DNA from 3 places in the Metabacillus sp. KJ11-3 genome. Region 1 is predicted to be linked to each of the others. Evidence: riboswitches for the same ligand, from Rfam matches in the RefSeq annotation. Region 1 holds a riboswitch; each other region holds the start of a gene.

The links. Region 1 has a riboswitch for S-adenosylmethionine ahead of AC0L8O_RS18280 (bifunctional homocysteine S-methyltransferase/methylenetetrahydrofolate reductase). Riboswitches for the same ligand answer to the same signal wherever they lie in the genome.
Region 2: it holds a riboswitch for S-adenosylmethionine, as region 1 does, so the genes downstream of both, AC0L8O_RS20480 (sugar ABC transporter substrate-binding protein) here and AC0L8O_RS18280 (bifunctional homocysteine S-methyltransferase/methylenetetrahydrofolate reductase) in region 1, are expected to answer to the same signal.
Region 3: it holds a riboswitch for S-adenosylmethionine, as region 1 does, so the genes downstream of both, mtnK (S-methyl-5-thioribose kinase) here and AC0L8O_RS18280 (bifunctional homocysteine S-methyltransferase/methylenetetrahydrofolate reductase) in region 1, are expected to answer to the same signal.

The regions. Positions count from the first base shown of each region.
Region 1 is NZ_CM147865.1:3,669,330-3,676,839, reverse strand. It holds gene metH (methionine synthase) at 1-3,114, opposite strand, end outside; gene AC0L8O_RS18280 (bifunctional homocysteine S-methyltransferase/methylenetetrahydrofolate reductase) at 3,107-4,960, opposite strand; SAM riboswitch class I at 5,412-5,508, opposite strand; gene AC0L8O_RS18275 (YajQ family cyclic di-GMP-binding protein) at 5,747-6,238, opposite strand; gene AC0L8O_RS18270 (CvfB family protein) at 6,359-7,222, shown strand; gene AC0L8O_RS18265 (BMP family lipoprotein) at 7,360-7,510, shown strand, end outside.
Region 2 is NZ_CM147865.1:4,099,877-4,107,386, reverse strand. It holds gene AC0L8O_RS20495 (sensor histidine kinase) at 1-688, shown strand, start outside; gene AC0L8O_RS20490 (glutamine--tRNA ligase/YqeY domain fusion protein) at 826-2,505, opposite strand; gene AC0L8O_RS20485 (hypothetical protein) at 2,848-2,973, shown strand; SAM riboswitch class I at 3,148-3,261, shown strand; gene AC0L8O_RS20480 (sugar ABC transporter substrate-binding protein) at 3,399-4,526, shown strand; gene AC0L8O_RS20475 (sugar ABC transporter ATP-binding protein) at 4,663-6,168, shown strand; gene AC0L8O_RS20470 (ABC transporter permease) at 6,170-7,168, shown strand.
Region 3 is NZ_CM147865.1:2,793,377-2,800,886, forward strand. It holds gene AC0L8O_RS14220 (aminotransferase class I/II-fold pyridoxal phosphate-dependent enzyme) at 1-1,074, opposite strand, end outside; gene AC0L8O_RS14225 (carbon-nitrogen family hydrolase) at 1,177-1,965, shown strand; SAM riboswitch class I at 2,109-2,253, shown strand; gene mtnK (S-methyl-5-thioribose kinase) at 2,353-3,555, shown strand; gene mtnA (S-methyl-5-thioribose-1-phosphate isomerase) at 3,581-4,630, shown strand; gene AC0L8O_RS14240 (methylated-DNA--[protein]-cysteine S-methyltransferase) at 4,891-5,391, opposite strand; gene AC0L8O_RS14245 (PAS domain S-box protein) at 5,449-7,510, opposite strand, start outside.

The DNA of each region.
Region 1 (7,510 bases):
CTGAACAGCGTGACTCTTTAAATAGTCACCTTGTTCTTTAAATCCTTGGGCAAGCTCACGAATTTGACTTCCTGCTGTAACGGCGAACATAGCAACGTAGTCAAAGCCGTCTTTTTGTTTCGGACGAACATAGTCGGAAATGCAGCGATGCGGCAGTTTTTCCTGTCTTGGAAAATCAAAAGTTTGTACGATTCTTTCTGTATTTTTCGGATCAAGGATATGAAGCTTATTTCCATCACTATACGATGGGAAAAATTGATAGACCGCAGCTGGTTTGAACCATTCCTGTTTTGCTCCATCTTTTAAAAGCTCTTGTATCAATTCAACAAGCTCGACTGCTTTAGGGTCTTTCTTTTGAACTAATTCCTTGATTTTCCCTTTTAATCCCAGATGATGACCGATAAGCATTTGCATATTTACATAAGGAATGATGTGGGAAAGGGAGATATCCTTGAGTATATGACGCTTTGTATCAACAGGCGTAAAAATTGGCGCATCAGTTACAGTTCCACGCTTGATTAGCAGGTCTGTAACACTTTGTGCTTGAGAGTTCTTTGGTTTTGCCTCTTCTGTTACGGCAGCTTCTTTTGCAGCGAATATTTCAGGTGTTGTGCGTAATTGATTAGCTAATGATAAGCCATCCATTGCATCCTTTGCATAGACAACAGGACCGTTGTATTCAGGTGCAATTTTCATTCTCGTGAATTTTCTTGATAATGCTGCACCACCAACCAAAATTGGTAACTCACAGTTTGCTTTGTGTAAGTCTTGGGCAGTGATCACCATTTGTTGTGCTGATTTAACAAGTAAGCCGGATAAACCTATAAGATCCGGTTTTTCATCCTTTACAGCTTGAATTAATGTTTGTGGTGTTACTTTGATGCCAAGATCGATCACTCTATAGCCATTATTACTTAAAATAATATCAACCAGATTTTTACCTATATCATGAACATCACCTTTTACTGTAGCAAGTAGGATTTTCCCTTTTCCGCTATCATCGCGTTTTTCCATGAATTGCTCAAGGTAGGAAACAGATGCTTTCATAACCTCGGCACTTTGGAGAACCTCTGCAACAATTAATTGGTTATCATTGAATAAAACTCCGACTTCAGCCATACCTTCCATTAATGGTCCATTAATGATATCAAGAGGCTCAGGATATTTTTTTAATGCTAACTCTAAGTCTGGAATAAGACCTTCTTTCGTTCCTTCTACGATATAGCTTGCTAACCTTTCTTCCAAGGTCAGGTTTTGAACAGGTTTTTTGTCTTCTTTTTTCTTACCGCGGTAGAATGCAGTAAATTTAGCTAATGATGCGTCTGTTGTTTTAAATAAAAGATCTTCGGCCATTTGTATTTCTTCTTTAGGAATCGAAGCAAATCTTTCTAATTTTTCTGTGTTTACAATCGCATAATCGAGTCCGGCCTGTGTACAGTGGTACAAGTAAACAGCATTCAGAACTTCGCGTCCAACAGGAGGAAGACCGAAAGAAACATTACTAACGCCTAATATCGTTAAGCATTCAGGCAGCTTTTCTTTAATAAGCTGGATACCCCGAACCGTTTCATTTGCTGAACCAATATATTGCTCATCACCAGTTCCTACCGGGAATACAAGTGGATCAAATATCAAATCACTCGGCTTTAGTCCATGCTTTTTGACGAGAAGATCATGAGAACGAATCGCCACTTCAAGTTTCTTTTCTGCTGTTAGGGCCATTCCCACTTCATCTATTGTTCCAACGACTAAAGCGCCACCGTATTTTTTGACAAGAGGAACGATTGCGTCAAAGCGCTCTTCACCATCCTCAAGGTTAATGGAGTTGATGATCGCCTTACCTTGAGAGTATTTTAGTGCCCGTTCAATTACTTTCTCATCTGTGGAGTCAATAACAAGAGGAGCTTTGACTTTTTTCACAACCTCTTGAATGAATACTTCCATATCCTCGAGCTCATCCCTATCAGGGTCAGCCAGGCAAATATCGATAACATGTGCACCGCTTTTTACTTGTGCTCTTGCTATCTCAGATGCTTCCTCTATTTTGCCTTCTGCAATCAGACGTTTAAATTTGCGGGAGCCAATAACATTGGTACGTTCACCAACAAATAAAGGCCGCATTCCTTCTTCATAAAGAAGGGCATCGATTCCAGATACAGTGTGACCAGTCGATACTTCTTCGATTTTTCGTGGAGTAATGGTTGAAACTGCTTCAGTAATAGCACGGATATGTTCTGGTGTAGTCCCACAGCATCCGCCAATTAGATTCAGCCAGCCTTGTTCTGCAAAAGCAACAAGCTTTTTCGCGAGTGATTCTGGTGATTCATGATAATTCCCCTCTTCATCAGGTAAGCCTGCATTCGGGTAACAGCTAACAGCTGTATTAGCTAAACCGGAAAGTGTACGAATATGGTCTGTCATAAATTCAGGTCCAGTTGCACAGTTTAATCCAACTGAAAGTGGCTTCATATGTTCTAATGATACATAAAATGCTTCGATATCTTGACCTGCAAGAGTTGTACCCATAGGCTCTATCGTTCCGGAAATCATTAAGGGAAGTTCCTTGCCTGTATGTTCAAAGGCTTTTTTAATTCCTAAAAATCCAGCTTTTACGTTTAACATATCCTGGCTTGTTTCGAGAAGGAGCAAGTCTGCTCCTCCAATAATTAAGCCTCTTGCTTGTTCTTCATAATTTTCGACTAAAGTATCAAATGTTGTTCCACCTGTAACTGAAAGTGTTTTTGTTGTTGGTCCCATTGCACCTGCGACATATCTGGGCTTTTCAGGTGTTGAGTATTTTTCAGCGGCACGTTTCGCTATTTTAGCAGATTCAATGTTTAACTCTAAAGCCAGGCGTCCTAGATCATACTCATCCAAAACAAGACCTGTAGCCCCAAAGGTATTGGTAGAGATAATATCTGATCCAGCTTCCAAATAGGCTTCGTGAATGGTTTCAATCGTCTTTGGAGAAGTCAATGTAAGATATTCATTACATCCATCATAATCTTCTCCGCCAAAATCCTCAGGGGACAGGTCTGCTGCTTGAATCATTGTCCCCATCGCACCATCTAGGACAAGGATTCGTTTTTCTAGCTCTTTGTTGATGCTACACATGTGTAATCTTCCTTTCAGCTCGCTGTTTTTCCTTTTCATGGATGTAATTTGTTAACTCCACTGTAAGGTCGTATTGTAAAAACGGTGTAATTAAATAAATACCATTGAACAGTTCGAAGGCTGTATCAATTAAATCTTTTGCAATGGCAAGGCCTTCTTGGCGTGCCTGTTCTTTATCTGATCCGGCTGAAGCCATTTTTTCACGAATAGAGTCAGATAGCTTTATACCAGGAATTTCATTATGAATAAATTCCGCATTTCGACTTGAGGTTAATGGCATAATCCCGATATAAATCGGAGCTTGCAAGTTTCGTGTTGCTTCATATACATCGATAATTTGCTGGTTTGAATAAAGGGGCTGAGAAATAAAGTAATCAGCGCCATGAGCAATTTTCTTTTCTAGTCGGACTACAGCTTTATCTAAGTGACGTACATTAGGGTTGAACGCTGCCGCTACAGAGAAGTTTGTTTGTTGTCCAAGCGGTTTACCGGAATAGGATACACCTTTATTAAATTGTTTAATTAAACTGATAAGGTCAAATGATGACACATCATATACGGATGTAGCCCCAGGGAAATCACCAATTTTAGATGGATCACCCGTAATGGCTAATATATCTGACATCCCAAGAGAGTGTAAGCCCATGAGATGTGATTGCAGTCCAATTAAATTCCGATCGCGGCATGTAATATGAATTAATGTTCTTGCCCCGGTCTTTTCTTTTGCTAAGATTCCGGCAGCTAAGTTACTAATTCTTGGTGAAGCCAATGAGTTATCTGCAAGTGTTAAAGCATCGATTCCTGCATGGTGAAGCGCTTCTGCACCTTCAAGGAATTTCTCCATACCCAGTTTTTTAGGGGGATCTAATTCAACAATAACAGAACGTCTCTCCTGAACAATATCCTCAAGCGGAGTTGGAGATGTGACGTGATGTTCTTGAACATGCAGTTGAGATGTTGCAGGGACTTTAACCTGTTTTGTTGTAACAGGGGATAAGTTTGATACAGCTTCAGCCATTGCTTTAATATGCCTAGGTGTAGTCCCACAGCATCCTCCTATTAATCTCACACCTTGATCTCTAAATTTTAGAGCACTTTCCTTGAAATACGTTTCATCAGATTCATAGACAAGATTCCCCTCAATTAGTGCAGGTAAGCTGCTGTTTGGAAAAACAGATAAATAGGCTTCATTTGGTATTGGTACCTCTTCTAAAGATTGAATCATATGGTAAGGACCTAGGCGACAGTTTAAGCCAACAACATTTGCACCAAGGTCTTCCAGAAGTGTGAGACCATTTTTCACTGATGTTCCATCCTGCAGGACACCAGCTTCATGAAGGGAAACATTTGCAATAATGGGCTTGTTCGTTTCCTTGCGGGCAATTTGAAGAACTGTTTTCATTTCTTCCATATCATAATAAGTTTCAAGTAGAAGACCATCTACATCTTCGTTTAGAAGGAGAAAGAGCTGCTCTCTAAAATTTCGTTTCACTTCTTCAATACTATGTGCACTCTTTTTAAAAGATCTGACCCCGCCAATTGTGCCAAATACATATGTGGATTGATCAGCGGCTTTTTTGGCAATTTCAACTGCTTTTTTGTTAATTTGTCTGATTTCATCTTCTAATCCATATCGTGAAAGTTTGATATCATTAGCACCATATGTGTTTGTTTGAATTAAGTTTGCGCCAGCTTCTATATACGCTTGATGAACAGCAAGGACATCCTCAGGTCTTGATAGATTCAATTCTTCAAAGCAACGATCAACACCATGTGCATAAAGCATTGTACCCATCGCACCGTCACCAATTAAAATGTTATGTTTTAAATCTTCTAAAAAACTCATTGAATGAAGCCTCCGATCTATATGATTAATAGGTAAAAATTGTTTTTAGATAAAGGAAATTAAAAAAGCCTTCTTTAGGAAGAAGGCTTTAATCATTATTAGCTTCTCCTTATCTTTCAAGCATCTTACATGCTTAGCTGGAATTAGCACCTTGGCACTCGCAGAAGTCTTGGTGGGGTGTTGGGAATTGATTGACGGGTAAGAATAAAACACTTCTTAAATAGTGGTGCATATTTTCTTTTAGCACAGCAAGCTTGCACAGCAAGCTTTAAAAAATAAATAAAAATGCTTCGAACAAACAAGATCGCTTTGTTCGATTCATTTTTATACTATCTCAACTTATATTTTAAGGTTGATAGTATAAGAAAAACTAAGGCTTTCGCCAGTTCGCGATAAGCCAAGTTTTTCTAATTTAGTTTTCTGTGCTAAAAGAAAACAACCTAGGCTTGCGTGCTTAACTTAGTCAATCATATTAACCAGACTTCACTCGTTATTGACCGGTTGCTGAAGCTTCATAGGGCCAGTCCCTCTGCTTCTCTTGATAAGATATGAAATTTTCATATAACCTTTAACGTGTGAAAAAGTATTACAACTAATTTATCTAATATTTAGAAAAATATCAATAGTAAATTAACAGTTTGTCAATTTTTACTTAGTATGTGATGAATTATGGTTGTTGTTTTGTTGGAGCCTTTATAAAAATATGAAGAGAGGAGGAAATTATGCTTTTCATATTTGAGGTAGAAAAAAGAGCTGAACTCATTTGAGTTAGCTCTAATAACTATGTTATCGGTAATTAATAAATTGTACATCGATTGGTAAGTCAGCTTCTCTGATTGCGGCAATCACCTGTTGGAGATCGTCACGACTTTTACCTGTTACACGGATTTGATCATCTTGGATTTGCGATTTTACTTTTAAGCCTTTGTCTTTAATAATGCTGTTAATTTTTTTAGCGTTATCTTTGTCAATGCCTGAAACAAGTTCAGCTCTTTGACGGACAGTCCCGCCTGAAGCATTCTCAACTTTTTTATACGAAATATTTTTGATTGGTACATTTCGTTTAATTAATTTGGAAATAAGAACATCTTTTAATTGCTCGAGCTTATACTCATCGTCAGAAACTAAAACAAGCTCTTCCTTTTCTAATGAGACGGTGCTTTTACTACCTTTGAAGTCATATCTTGTCGCAATTTCCTTCATTGCAATATTAATCGCATTCGTTACTTCGGGAAACTCAATCTTTGATACAATATCAAATGAACTATCTTTCGCCATAATTATCCTCCATTACGTATATAATATAGGTTGATTATAGTAAAATATAACAATGATCACAACTTTTGAAGTGATGTTAAAAGAATTTTCTTACAGAAAGAAGAAAGAGAGGATATATTTATGATCCCAGGTACATTTGCAACATTAACAATAGATGAAAAGGTAGATTACGGTTATTTTCTAACAGATGGAAAAGAACGGGTGCTTTTACATAATAATGAAGTGATAGGAGAAGTAGAAGAAGGTGACAAGGTTGAGGTCTTCTTTGGCGTTGACACACAAGATCGACTATATGCCACAATGAAAAAACCATACATTACAGAAGATTCGTATGGTTGGGTCGAGGTCGTAGATGTCGTAGAAGATATGGGAGCTTTCGTGAATATCGGACTTAGTAAAGACGCTCTTGTCGCGAAAGATCATCTTCCTTATTTGAGAGAAGTTTGGCCAAACGTTGGGGACAGGCTTTATTGTACATTAAAAGTATCAGGCAACGGCCGATTTTTTGTTCGATTAGCTACAGAGGAAATCGTTGAGCCGCTTATGAAGGAAGCAGACCGCACGATATTTAATAAAGAGGTAATAGGAACAGTTTACCGAATGATTGTGGCAGGTTCATTTATATTAACAGAAGAAGGATATAAAGGGTTTATTCATTCATCACAGCGCGTGGTTGAACCAAGGCTTGGCGAGACGGTGACTGGAAGAGTCATTGATGTAAAAGAGGATGGAACAATTAATGTTTCTCTTCTCCCTCGAAAGCATGAAGCACAAAGTGGTGATGCGGAGAGAATTTATGCCTACATGCTAGAAAGAAATGGTGCGATGCCATTCACTGACAAAAGTGACCCTGATGACATAAAAGAAAGATTTAACCTTAGTAAGGGAGCGTTTAAAAGGGCATTAGGTCATCTAATGAAAAGCGATCGTGTGTACCAAAAGGATGGGTGGACGTACTTTAAAGAAGAAAAAAACAACGAATAAAAAATGTAATGGTTTTCACTTGTAACTATAGAGTGAAAACCATTTTTTATTTGTAAAAAGCCTTAAAAATCTATCATTATGACCGATACAACTAAAGGTGTAAGAATAGTTAGTAAAGAGAGGTTGTTAAAATGATCATCAAGAAAATAGCATCCATGTTGGGATTCATATTCATTTTCATGATAGCAGGTTGTTCACAAGAGGAGGCTGCTAGTAAAGTAGATGAAAAGGTTAAGGTTGGGATTATGCTGTCAGATGTAGGCTTGGGCGACCAATCCTTCAGTGATT
Region 2 (7,510 bases), 430 kb from region 1:
TGATATGACAGAAACCGAAGAACTAGAGAAAAGAATGTATCAATCTGAGAAGTTAGCCATAGTTGGAGAAATAGCTGCAGGTGCTGCACACGAAATCCGGAATCCCTTGGCTGTTGTCCAAGGCTTCTTATCGTTGATGAATCAATCACTGGGGGATAAAGAGAAAAACCAATATCATATGGCTCTACTGATGAAGGAACTTGAACGGATTAACAGTATCATTGAGGAAATGCTGCTTTTATCAAAGCCTGGAGCACCAATTAAAAAAGAGGTATGTCTTCAAAGTGTATTGGAGGAATTTTTACCGTTAATTATTGATTCCTCTGAAGATATTACCATTCATATCAACCTGATTCATAGAACTGTACCAATTGATTCAAAGCAAATGAAGCAGGTTTTTCATAATCTTGTTCGGAATAGTATTGAAGCAATGCGCGGCCAGGGAGAAATACGTATATATTCTCAAGTGTCCGATCATTACTTTCAAATTTATGTTAAGGATAATGGTCCGGGAATACCGTTTGATCTAAAGGAAAAGGTTTTTGATCCGTTCACAAGCTCAAAAGAAGATGGAACAGGCTTAGGGTTAATGATTGTCAAAAGAATTATAGAAAACCATGATGGATATATTTCCGTCCACGAGACCTCTTCAGACGGTACAATTTTCTTAATAGAGCTTCCATTATAAAAGAAGATGGCTTACGATTGCCATCTTCTTTTTATACTATCAGAAAGTATTTAAATTTTATGGATGAAAGTATAAGAAAAACTAAGGCTTTCGTCATTAGGACTTGGCGACAAGCCTTTGTTTTTCTAATAATGTCACTATTTTAATTTAAAAGAACTTTTCAGAGACACGATCCGATTGAATACCGTTTTTTCTGCTGTTGTGTGCTTAGGATCCACATTAAAGTATCCATGGCGGAAAAATTGAAATTTGTCTTGTGGCTGAATATCCTTCATATTCGGTTCAATAAATCCTTGTAAAACTTCAAGAGAGTTTTCATTTATATAATCAAGGAACGTTTTTTCTTCTGAAGACTCAGCTTCATCTTCACCTTCTTCGTCTTTTTGCTTATCAAGGATAAGTGGCTCATATAAACGAAATTCCGCAGGCAATGCATGTTTAGCATCAACCCAGTGTAATGTCCCTTTTACTTTACGGCCAGTAAAGCCGGTACCACTCTTTGTTTCCGGATCGTAGGTACAATGAATCTCAATCACATTTCCATTTTCATCTTTGATAACCTCTTCACATTTAATGAAATAAGCATGTTTTAATCTTACTTCATTTCCAGGGAACAGGCGGAAATACTTTTTGGGAGGGTTTTCCATAAAGTCCTCTTGCTCGATATAAATTTCACGGGAAAATGGAATTTGTCTTGTTCCCATCTCAGGTACTTCGGGATTAATCTCTGCATCAAGCATTTCAACTTGATCTTCCGGATAATTTGTAATGACAACTTTCAAAGGCTTCAAGATTCCCATTGTTCGAGGAGCTTGAAGTTTTAAGTCTTCACGGACAAAATGCTCAAGCATCGCTTCATCAACTGTAGCAAATCCCTTTGAAACACCAGTCTCTTTTACAAATTCACGAATAGCTTTTGGTGTATATCCTTTTCTACGTAACCCGGAGATGGTTGGCATACGCGGATCATCCCATCCATCAACAACCTTCTCATCAACAAGTTGTTTTAATTTTCGCTTACTCATCACTGTATTCGTGATACCTAAACGACCAAATTCTATTTGCTGTGGTTGATGCTCCATTTCACATTCTTCAATAACCCAGTTATAAAGAGGGCGTTGGTCCTCGAACTCTGTTGTACATAAGGAATGTGTAATGCCTTCGATTGCATCTTCGAGTGGATGAGCAAAAGCATACATTGGATAGATACACCATGTATCACCAGTATTATGATGAGTAGCATGTGAAACACGGTAGATAACAGGATCACGTAAATTTATATTTGGTGATGACATATCAATTTTTGCACGGAGAACTTTTTCTCCATTGCCAAATTCTCCATTACGCATACGCTCAAATAAATCAAGGTTTTCCTCAATAGAGCGAGTTCTGTATGGACTTTCTTTACCAGGCTCAGTCAATGTACCACGATATTCTCTAATTTCATCCGCTGTTAAATCATCTACATAGGCTTTACCTTTTTTGATAAGGAGAACGGCACGATTGTACATTTCTTCAAAATAATCGGATGCAAAGAATAAACCGTCCCAGTCGTAGCCTAACCAAGCTACATCTTCTTTAATGGATTCTACATATTCTGTATCCTCTTTTAATGGATTTGTATCATCAAATCGTAAATTTGTTTTTCCATTAAATTCATCTGCTAATCCAAAGTTAATAACAATCGATTTTGCATGACCAATATGAAGATAGCCATTTGGTTCCGGCGGGAAGCGAGTGTACACATAATCCCGTTTTCCTGTCTCAAGATCCTCTTTAATAATGGTTTTAATAAAGTTTGAGGAATTGTGTTCCAAATCAGATCAAACCTTTCTTTTATATGTAAGAATAAATTCTACCCTCCATTATACCAATAGATAATAAAAAGGTTAATTTACTTGCGGTATTTATTTGTAATAGTATATATAATTGCTACATGAATCAATGTGTATACAAGAATTGAAGAAAAGATAAGCTGTTTTCTGAAAGAATTTCATTTAGATCCTAGTTTGAATCGGTAGTGGAGCGAAATGGAACGGACTAAATATTACATGTAACTTTATTAAAAGACCATAGTACGCAAAATAACTAAAAGAAAGTTAAGTGCATGCATCTTAATCAGTTGTGTAAAATAACACAGTCTGGTAGGAGGTGAGAGTATGCCAAATAGAAACGATAATAAGTTCAGAAAGATTGAATCTGAAAGTCAAAAACAAGGTAAATCCCAGGAAGAATATGCTGCAGAGTTAGCTAACAACAAAATGAAAGCACAGAAAAGAAAGTAATAATTCACATGGGCAAGCATGGATGCTTGTCTTTTATATTGAAAAAAATGTAAGCCTTTTATTATAAAGATATAATAAATTCTGATATTATAAATATTCAAATAATGGTTGACATTCATTCTATACCGGATTAAAGTATATATATTGTTATTTTACTTAATCGCATAAAAACATCTCTTATCAAGAGTGGCAGAGGGACTGGCCCGATGATGCCCGGCAACCGTTCTATTTTCGAATAGAATTGGTGCTAAATCCTGCAAAGCTGTATATAGCTTTGAAAGATAAGAGAGGAGACTCCTATTATTGTGGTGAAACCTCTCTGTCTAAGAGAGGTTTTTTGTGTTACCAGGACTTGTGAAATTAGAGAGAACAAGTTCAAGGCATGAGTAAATCATATTCTATTAATTGAGGGGAGCAATGCAGCTATGAAGAACAAACTATTTAACACATTATTTATTTTAACATTGGTATTATCCATATTTGTTTCAGGGTGTTCATCCAGTAATGGCGGAGCGAATGAGTCGACAAAATCAAAAGGGAATCCTGACGTGTCACTCGATAATGTGCCTGAAAGATTTAAAGATGGTGAAGAAGTGAAAATTAAAGTAATCCGCAAAATTGGCGGGGATGATCATACAGCTCAATTTCTAGCAGGAGCTAAAGAAGAAGGGGAAGCATTAGGCTTCCAAGTTGATGTATTCACAGCAAATGGTGACACAGCTAAATTCCATGATGCCATCGCACAAGGACTTGAAGAAGATTATGATGGATTTATCATATCTCATGGCGATGATGAAGCAACAATTAATGCTGTGCAAAAGTTGGTTGATGCAGGTAAAAGTGTTGTTACATTTGACTCGATTGATGGATTATCAAAAATTAATGGAGTGACATTAACTTCACAAGATGATGAAGCACTGGCTAAATTAGCTTTAGATCAATTAGTGAAAGAGACAAAAGGTGAAGCGAATATCGTATACCTTTGGGTTGACGGTTTCCCTCCAATGGTTAGAAGAAACGCTGTTTACCAAGATGTTTTAAAGAATAATCCGGGAATTAAAGAAGTAGAGCGCTTTGGTATTGCATCTGCAGATACATCTGTTCAAACGCAAAATGCTGTTGCTTCTATGCTTAATAAGCACCCGAAAGGTGAAATTGATGCGATCTTCGCAACATGGGATGCATTTGCAATCGGTGCTGCACGCGCAATCAAAGAAGCTGGAAGAGATGAAATTAAGATTTACGGCATTGATGTTTCCAATGCAGATCTACAAGAAATGCAAAATGAAGCAAGCTCATGGAAATACACGGCAGCTGTTGATCCAAAGCTTATCGGTGCCGTGGACATGAGAATTTTGGCTAAAAAACTTGCTGATGAAAAAACACCAGAAACATATAATCTTGAAGCTTCACTTATTTCACAAGATGCGTTACTACAATCGAATGAGCCTATTAATATGGTGAATTTAGCTGACACTGTGGAAGGTTGGGGTCAGTCAGATGCATTTGAAGAAGACTGGATGAAAACATTAAAAGAATATTATAAGAAATAATATCTCTAGTAGAGACGGGTGGAGTCTTAGTTCATACTCTCGAAACACCCGCCTCTTTCCTTTTTTCCTCTATATAAACCTCCAAATAAATATTCCAATAAACTAAGAACAGATCAATAAGGAAGGAGGAAGGACAATGAATACATCTGTATTAAAAATGAAAGAAATATCCATTGAGTTTCCTGGAGTAAAAGCACTTGACTCTGTTAATTTTACGATGAAAAGCGGTACGACTCATGCACTAATTGGAGCAAATGGTGCCGGAAAATCGACTCTAATGAAAGTTTTATCAGGTGCTTACAATCATTACACAGGACAAATTCAAATAAATGGCAAAGAAGTGTTAATTAAAGACCCTAAGGATGCACAAGTACAAGGTATTCAAATTGTTCACCAGGAAGTGGATACAGCCCTTATCCCATATTTAACAGTAGGAGAGAACATTATGCTCACCAAAACAGTGAGTGAGATGGGAAAGAGGCAATTCATTCGCTGGAAGCAAATCCATCAACAAGCAACTGAAATTTTAAATAGCTTAAATATAAAGGTGTCATCTAAAAAGCTGGTAAGTGAACTGACTCTTGCAGAAAAACAGATGGTGCTGATTGCAAGAACAGTCTCGTCAAAATGTAAATTCCTTATCCTCGATGAGCCGACTGCACCATTAAGTCATGCTGAGACAAAGGAGTTATTCAGGATTATTCGTGATCTAAAGGAGAAAAATGTCGGAATTATCTTTATTTCACACCGTCTTCCTGAAATATTTGAGATTTGTGATGAGATTACAATCATGAGAAATGGAATGCTTGTCACACATGAACGTATTCGTGAGACAACTCCTAATAAAGTAATAGAAAACATGCTTGGCAGAGAGCTAGAAGAGCAGTTTCCGGAGAGAACATTTCAAATTGGTGAAACGATCCTGGAGGTCAACCATCTGTATGATCATGAAAAACTATCAGATGTTTCCCTACATGTAAGACAAGGTGAAATTGTCGGAATCGCAGGCTTAGTAGGAGCAGGTAAAACAGAGCTATGTAAAACCTTGTTTGGTGAAAAGAAACGTACATCAGGAGAAATAAAGCTACATGGTAAAAAACTAAAAATGGACAACCCTTATCAAGCAGTTAAACAGGGGATTGCCTTGGTACCTGAAGAAAGACGAAAAGAAGGGATCTTGGTAGAAGAGTCCGTTGTAACGAATTTAACCGCTGCAAACCTGGGAGCTTTCACAAGTGCACTTAGCTTTGTAATGCGTAAAAAGGAAAAGCAACAAGCTGTTGAGCTGATTAAAAGCCTTGGAATAAAAACACCATCAGATGAAACGAAGGTGAAAAATTTATCCGGTGGAAATCAACAGAAAATTGCGATAGGAAAATGGCTTATTACTGATGCAGATGTTTATATTTTTGACGAACCTACAAAAGGAGTAGATGTAGGAGCCAAAAAAGATATTTTTGAACTCATTTGTGAGTTGGCAAAAAGAGGAAAGGCTATCCTATATGCCTCTTCAGAATTAGCCGAAATCATCGGGATTACAAATCGCTTATATGTCTTGTACGACGGTAAGGTTGTTAAAGAAGTAAATACAGATATAACGAACGAAGAAGACCTATTATTTTATTCAACAGGAGGCAACTAAGATGACTGAATTAAATCCTGTGCAAACCAATAAAGGAAAAAGATCATTTGATTTGTTTCAATTTTTGTATAAATATGGAACAATATTAACGATCTTTATTCTTATCATCGTGTTTGCAGTTTCTAATCCAACCTTTATTCAAGGGAATAATATTATTAATATTTTACGATCAATATCTATAGTAACGATAATCGCAATCGGAATTACCATTTCACTTTCTGTGAATGGGTTCGACTTATCTGTAGGGTCTGTTGCTTCATTATCAAACGCGATTGTTATTTCAATGTTTGTCTGGTTCTCACAGAACACACTCATTGCCATATTCTCAGCTATAATAGCTTCATTATTAGTTGGGGTTCTAAATTCATTTTTTATAGTAAAATTAAAAGTTCCCGATATGTTAATAACTCTTGCAACGATGTTTATTGTGCAGGGAATTGCTTTAACATATACGAAAGGTGCTACTGTATCACAAAATATGGTCATGCCTGACGGAACATTTGCAACAGGACTTATTAGTCCGGTTTTTGAGCATATCGGACAAGTACCTTGGATTATTGTCATTATGGTGGTCGTAGTGATTGCTGTTCATATTTTTTTAACATACACAAAGCATGGCCGTTATATGTATGTAATCGGCGGGAATATTGAAGCTGCAAGATTATCAGGAATTCCTGTTAATAAATATAAAGTAGCTGCTTATCTTTTATCAGCTCTTTTTGCATCAATCGGAGGAATTGTTTTGGCATCAAGGGTCATGACAGCTGAGATCAACGCTGGAGCACCTTATTTAATGGATTCAGTTGCCGCTGCATTTATTGGATTCTCTGTGCTAGGTGCAGGTAAGCCAAATGCTTTTGGAACATTTGTCGGTGCCGTCTTAATTGGTATATTACAGAATGGACTTGTTATGATGTCCGTACCTTATTTTGCAATGGATATTGTGAAAGGAACGGTTCTGGCGTTTGCCCTTGCCCTTACTTACTACAAGCAAAAATAGCTGCTGATTGAATCAGCAGTTTTTTTGTTGCTCAGGAAACTATAAAATTCTTTGAACTGTGGATAAGTGCGCGACATCCAGCTCCAGCGCGTAGCCTTAGATCGCACAGGACGTCTCGTTATTGACTCCCTCTACGGTCTAGCCACAAATGAATTGAAGACGAAGACAAAGGACTTTTCAATTCATTTGCGTCTTATTTGCCCGAGGGCTGATCAAGGCGCTTGCGCTTTTGTTCTGAAAAATGTCGAATTCCTCAGACAAATTATTCGTATATTTCCCAGGAAAGGAATTTTTCTCTGAATTTTAGACAAGCCTTGCGTTATAATTGGAAATAATTGAAAT
Region 3 (7,510 bases), 880 kb from region 1:
TCCAACACCTGGTGCTACAACAACATGGGCATTCTCAAGCAAAAAATCCGAAAATTCTTGAGAAGATTCAAATTGTTTTGGTACAGGTAGCCATGCAAAAAACGATCCAGCTGGTGCGGTTACTTTCCACCCGATATCAAGGCATGCTTCTATTAATGCATTTCGTCTAGACTCATATAATTCATTTAATTCTTCTACACATGTTTGCGGACTTAATAAAGCATGTGCAGCCGCTTCTTGGATTGCACTAAATACACTTACATACATATGGTCCTGCAGCAAGTTTATCGCCTCAATAACAGATGGGTTACCTACTGCAAATCCAACCCTCCAACCGGCCATATTAAATGTTTTAGAAAATGTGTATATTTCAATTCCAACTTCTTTCGCACCCTTTGTTTGTAGGAAACTTTTCGGTTTTTTCCCATCAAAGCCAATCGCACCATATGCAAAATCATGAACAACACAAATATTATGGTCATCTGCAAACTGAACAGTCTCTTCGAAAAATTCTGCTGATGCTGTTGCTCCAGTGGGATTATTCGGATAGTTAATGAACATTAATTTTGCTTGTTTTACGACATCTTTTGGCAAACTTTTATAATCCGGTAAAAACTTATTTTCCTCCAACAAAGGCATTACTTCCATTTTTGCCCGAGCTAATTCTACACCTGACCAGTAATCAGGATAACCTGGATCTGGTACAAGCACAACATCCCCCGGATTGAGAAGACATTGAGGAACCTCAACTAACCCTGCTTTTCCTCCAAAAAGAATGGCCACCTCTGATTGCGGATCAACATCCACTCCATACTCTCTCTTGTAAAAAAGAGAGACGGCTTCCTTTAAGAAGGTCTGACCCCGAAACGGAGAATACTTGTGGTAATTAGGATTCTGCACTGCCTTTTCCATCGCTTCTACGATATGTGCCGGTGTTGGCTGATCAGGATTTCCCTGCCCTAAATTAATCACATCATGTCCTTGTTCCATAATATCGTTAACTTTTTCAACAAGACTTGCAAAAAACTGCGTTGGTAATGAAGTTAATAATTCTGATTGCTTATATATTTTCATTTTTAGCACCTACTCAAAAAATTCTTGAAATTCTAGTCACAAATCATATATTGTTAGTAACAACTTGTAAAGTAAAAATTTTATAATGAAAGTGTGAACAAAATGAAATCTATCATTACATGTATTCAATTAGACATTAAATTCGGTGATCCAGACTTTAATTATCAACAAGTAGAAGAAAAGATTGCACAAGCTGTTCAACAAGAAGATTCAACAATCGTCGTTCTACCAGAGCTATGGACAACTGGATATGATCTAACTCGCTTAGATGAAATCTCTGATGAAAATGGAGAAAAAACATGCTCATTTTTGCAAAAGCTTGCAAAAAAATATACCATACACATCATCGGTGGATCCATCGCAAAAAAGAGTGACAAGCATGTTACAAATACGATGTTCATTGTGGATAATAATGGGCAGCTTATCCATGAATATAGCAAACTTCATCTATTTAAGCTTATGAATGAACATCACTACCTTACTGCTGGAAAGGAAAAAGGACTATTCGACCTTGACGGCATGAAAGGTGCTGGAGTCATTTGTTATGATATTCGTTTTCCAGAATGGATTCGTGCGCATACCACAATGGGAGCAGAGGTATTATTCGTTGTAGCAGAGTGGCCAATGCCTCGTCTTCACCATTGGAAAACGCTGCTGCTCAGCAGAGCAATAGAAAATCAATGCTATGTAGTAGCATGCAATCGGGCAGGAAGTGACCCAGATAATGAATTTGCAGGACATTCACTTATTATTGACCCATGGGGAAATATCTTAGCTGAAGCAGATGAAAATCCAGGTTTAATCTCAGCTGAACTGGACATCAACATGGTGAAACAAGTTCGCAGTCAAATCCCTATTTTCGATGACCGTCTCCCAAATTATTATCGTTAAATTTACAAATATTTAGGCAATTCTTTAGATTTACTGTTGACAAAATCTTATGAACATTGATAATATGCTAATCAAGCGTTATATTTTGCTAAAAGCATTTATACCTAAAAACAATTAAATGAATCTATTATTTTTATAATAATCTCTTATCAAGAGTTGGCAGAGGGACTTGGCCCAATGACGCCGCAGCAACCGACCATATTTCATTTTCATGAAATAAATCTGGGCAACTACCAGTAGGGCACGGTGCTAATTCCATCAGAAGGGAAACTTTCTGAAAGATGAGAGGTGCGAAGCGACGACTTCAAGCCTCTTTCAATCTGGAAAGGGGCTTTTCTTATTTTTCAGAAAAGCCTCCAACACAATTATTACTTGGAGGTCATTCAAATGTGTGCAAACAAAAAATCATCTGCATATGAACCATTAAATGAAAACGGAGCAATCGCTTTAGCAAAAAAGCTTCAGCTTTTTGAAGAGAACAGTCAATTAACTTGTAATGAAATTGGTGACGGGAATTTAAACCTTGTATTTAAAGTGAAAAACATTGAATCTGGTGATAGCATCATTATTAAACAGGCTTTACCCTATGCAAAGGTCGTTGGAGAAAGTTGGCCATTAACTTTAGATCGTTCAAGAATTGAAACAAATGCTCTTTTAAAGCAAGCGGAATTTGTTCCTCAATATGTACCTAAAGTGTTTTATTCAGATGAAGCACTTGCGATTACGATCATGGAAGATCTTTCACATTTACAAATTGCAAGAGCAGCTTTAATTGAAGGTAACGATTTACCACTTTTATCCAAACATATCGGAGAGTTTTTAGCTAAAACATTATTTTATACATCTGATTACGGTCTAAACCAGCATTATAAAAAAACATTGGTTAAACAATTTATTAACCCTGACCTTTGTAAAATTACAGAAGATCTTGTCTTTACAGATCCTTTCTTTAATCATGACACAAATGATTATGAGCAGGAGCTGCAACAAGATGTAGAAAAAATCTGGAAAGATCAAGCGTTAAAACTAGAAACAGCAAAGTTAAAACAGCTATTCCTTACCAAGGCCGAAGCACTCGTTCATGGTGACCTACATACAGGTAGTATTTTTGCTGATGAAAACGAGACAAAAGTCATCGATCCTGAGTTCGCCTATTTTGGACCTATTGGTTTCGATGTTGGGCAAGTATTTGCAAACCTTCTCTTTAATGTATTGGCTCGTAATCCCGAACATCAAGGCGTCATCTATAACCATATTGAAACGACATGGGATGTGTTTGTAACTGAATTTTCCAATGCATGGAACAAAGATGCACTCGAGATTTTCGCAAAAGTCGATGGCTATTTGGAGCATGTTTTAACTGAAATCTTTGAAGAAGCTGTCGGGTTTGCCGGCTGTGAAATTATTCGTCGTACAATCGGATTGGCACATGTTGCAGACTTAGATACAATTGAACCCTTTGAAAGAAGAATTGCAACAAAGCAAGTTGCTTTATCTTTGGGAATCGAGTTAATCAAAAACAGAAAATCAATTACATCACCACAACAATTTAAAGAATATGTAAAGCAAACTGCTGTAACAGTCAACTAAAGAATTGCAAAAGGAGTTTTACAAAATGCCAACACAAAATTTCGTTATACCTCGTTCTGTCATCTGGAAGGAAGAGTATATTTCTTTATTAAATCAACAAAAGATCCCTCAAGTCACTGAGTATCTCGAACTGAGAACAGTCGAGGATGTTTGGGAAGCTATCCAATCATTAAAAGTAAGAGGAGCTCCTGCAATTGGTATAACTGCCGCTTATGGTTTAGCATTAGCGGCTAACCAGGAAACTTCACAAACTTATGAAGCCTTTCTAAACAATCTGAAAAAACATCGTGATTATCTGGCAAGTTCAAGACCAACAGCTGTTAACTTATTCTGGGCATTAGATCGATTAATGAACAGTATAAAAGAAGTGACAAACATAGATGAAGCAAAGACAACAATCTTAAATGAAGCAAAAGCTATTGAAGCGGAAGATGAAAAAGTGTGCCAATCAATTGGAGAACATGCTCTTTCTGTTTTTAAAGACGGTGATCGGATTATGACAATCTGCAATGCCGGTTCTATAGCAACAGCTAAATACGGAACAGCTCTAGCACCTTTTTATCTTGCCAAAGAAAAAAATATAAACTTAAGTGTCTATGCCTGTGAAACAAGACCAGTTCTGCAAGGAGCACGTCTTACAACATGGGAACTGATGCAAGCAGGTGTTGATGTAACATTAATTACTGATAATATGGCAGCACATACCATTAAATCAAAAAACATCACCGCTATCATTGTTGGTGCTGATCGAATCGCCGCAAATGGTGATACTGCAAATAAAATAGGAACTTTTAATCTAGCGCTTTTAGCTAGTGCCTTCAACATTCCATTTTATGTTGCAGCACCATTATCTACATTTGATCCTGCGATTACAGATGGAAATCAAATACCGATTGAAGAACGTCATTCAGAAGAAATCACACATATTCATGGTGTTCAAGTAGCACCTGATGGTGTTAAAGTGTTTAATCCTGCATTCGATGTAACACCGAATGAATTAATCGCAGGGATTATTACGGAAAAGGGCATTTTAACTGGTGATTTAAAGGAAGCAATTTCTTCTTTATTTAATTAATAAGTAATTAATAAAAGAACAAAGTTTTCACATCGTGATTACTTTGTTCTTTTTATTAACTAATTCTTTTTTTGAAGAAGTGTGTTTTTTTCCTGTTCTGATAAAATGTGTAATTTTGATAACAAAACAGAATAAAAATACACTTTTTTAGACCGTTTCTTTTGTGCCCACATTTACCTTGCCCCTTTCTTTACCTTACGCAACTTTTTTCTCTTAATGAAATAATATGTTACAAAGTCAAAAGTGTGACAAGTTATGAATTACTCTTTAAATGTAATTTTTTCATGTGTTAATAGGGTTGCTTTCAACTCGATTTTCGTCCCCGCATAACCAGTAAGTTTTTTGTTCTTACCTATTACTCTGTGACATGGAATAAAGATTGGAAGTTTATTTGCTTTATTAGCCTGACCAATTGCTCGTACAGCATTTTTTTGTCCAATAGCTACTGCTATATCCTGATAGCTGTATACCTTTCCAAAAGGGATGTCTCTTAATCTTCCCCAAATCTTTTTTTGAAAGTCAGTTCCATTTAGTTCCATAGGTATGTCAAATTCTTTTCGTTCTCCATGAAAATACTCATGTAATTGTTGAATGGCACTCTCCAGAACATCACATTTATGTTCATGATCATGAACAATCTCTTTTCCCAATCGAAACGAATCAAATAGTTCTGTTGTTAAAAACAAGTTTGTTAGCTTGTCTTTTTTTGAGACAATCGTTAATGTTCCTAATGGTGATTCCAATAATCGATAATAATACATAAATAAAACCCTCATTTTTCTCAAGCTTTTTCGTTTACCATAAAATAACCTATTATTCTATTGTCTAATAGGTAACATAATATGAAAAGTTGTGCCTTTCCCTTCTTCACTTTCTACAACCACTTGTCCCTGATGCTCTTCAATAATTTTATAACTAACCATTAGACCAAGACCGGTTCCTCTCTCCTTCGTTGTATAAAAAGGCTGCCCTAACCGTTTGATTTTATCTTCAGAAATACCTGAACCTCTGTCTGTAATAGATACTAGAAGATTATCTTGATCTTTTTGTTTTATTTTCACGTCAATTTGACCGCCATTCGGCATAACTTCAATTGCATTTTTTAACACATTGATAAAAACTTGTTTTAATTGATTTGGTTCACAATAAATTAGCGGAAGATTGTCTTCGATATCAAGGATCATCTGAACATTGACTAGAATGGCTTGAGCGTTCAATAATTCAGTTGTTTCCTTCATGATGATACTGAGATCTTTCTCAGAGAATTTAATTGCTTGCGGCCTAGCTAAAATAAGAAACTCAGTAATAATCGATTCAATTCTACTCAACTCTGATGTGATCACATTAAAATACATAGAAAAATCATCCTTCACACTTCCCTCTAAGAGCTGAATAAAACCTTTTAATGCTGTCATTGGATTTCGTATCTCATGGGCAATTCCAGCTGCCAGTTCTCCAACAACATTTAATGTATCGGATTTCCGCAATTGCTCCTCTAATTCTCTCTTTTCTGTTACGTCTCGAAATACCGCTAGATTCATATCTTCATTTATATGATGTTTTAAAGAAATCTCTAAAATTTTCTCTGCACCATTAGAAAGAGTGTAAATGGTCTCCTGTGTTTTGGCCTCGTAAAAATCTAATTCTTCCTCCTGATAAAGATCAGCCATCTTCGAAAAAAGAATATCACAAATTTTATACGACTTTATATCACTTGAAGATAGATTCAAAATTTTCCTTGCAGCAGGATTTGCTTCAATAATTTCATAATTTTTATTAAAAAGGATGATACCGTCCATAGATGCATTAAATATATTCCTAAATTTATGCTCACTTTCTCTTAAGACTTTTTCCATTCTTTTTCTTTCACTAACATTCCGAAAGATTGTTAAATGATGGCCATCTAAAATGTCCATTTTTGAGGTGAACTCAAGTTCTTTATTTTGACCGTTCGGCATGTGAAAAAGCAACTCTTCTCTTATGGCACCTGTTTGAAAATATTCTTTTTTCACTCGTTGAAAGCTTACTGAACTCTGATCCACAAAATCTAAAATATTTCTTTGTACAAGCTCTGTCTCACTTAATTCAAACGTTCTGCTTGCGGCTTGATTTACCTTTTGAATTTGCCCATTTTTCCCCCAGATCATGATGGCATCAATGGCATTTTCAAAAACCTCTCTAAAGCGCTCCTCACTCTTGTATAGTTTCATTTCCATCGATCGTTTTTCAGTTATATCCCGCATAATCGCCATGTAAAAACCATTAATAATATTTGAAGTTGTTGTAAATTCAAAAACCTTTTTACTGCCATTTCTAAGCAGCACGGGAAGTTCACCTTTTGCACTTCCATTTTCTTTCAACATCTTCCATAGTCTATCCAATTTATAAAGATCCGGCTCATCAATAAAATCGCCTAAAACAAATGAGTTTAACTGATTCTTATTAATGTCAAAACTTGTGCAAAAGGAGCCATTTGCATCTATAAATGCTCCATCTTGATCAAATATCACAATTCCATCAACAGCCCGGTGAAATAGATCTTTAAAAAGTTGTTCATTAATTGTTCTTTCTCGTTCAAGCATTTTCTTGAATGAGACATCTTTGATCATCGCAAGATCATACCCATTTATCGCCTGCTTACGTACAGAAATTTCCAAAAACTTCACTTGTCCATTTTCTAGTTTTACGATTAATTCATTTCTGCCAGGCTCATCTTGATAGATTGCTTCCATAACTTCGCTCAATTGATTTTTTGGAATTAGAGATAGAAAATCATAAAGGCTTTTTTGACATAATTCCTTCTTTTGTAGTTGAAACATATGACATGCCGCCGAGTTTACATCAATAAATTTCATATTTTCATCAAAAATAGCTACAGCA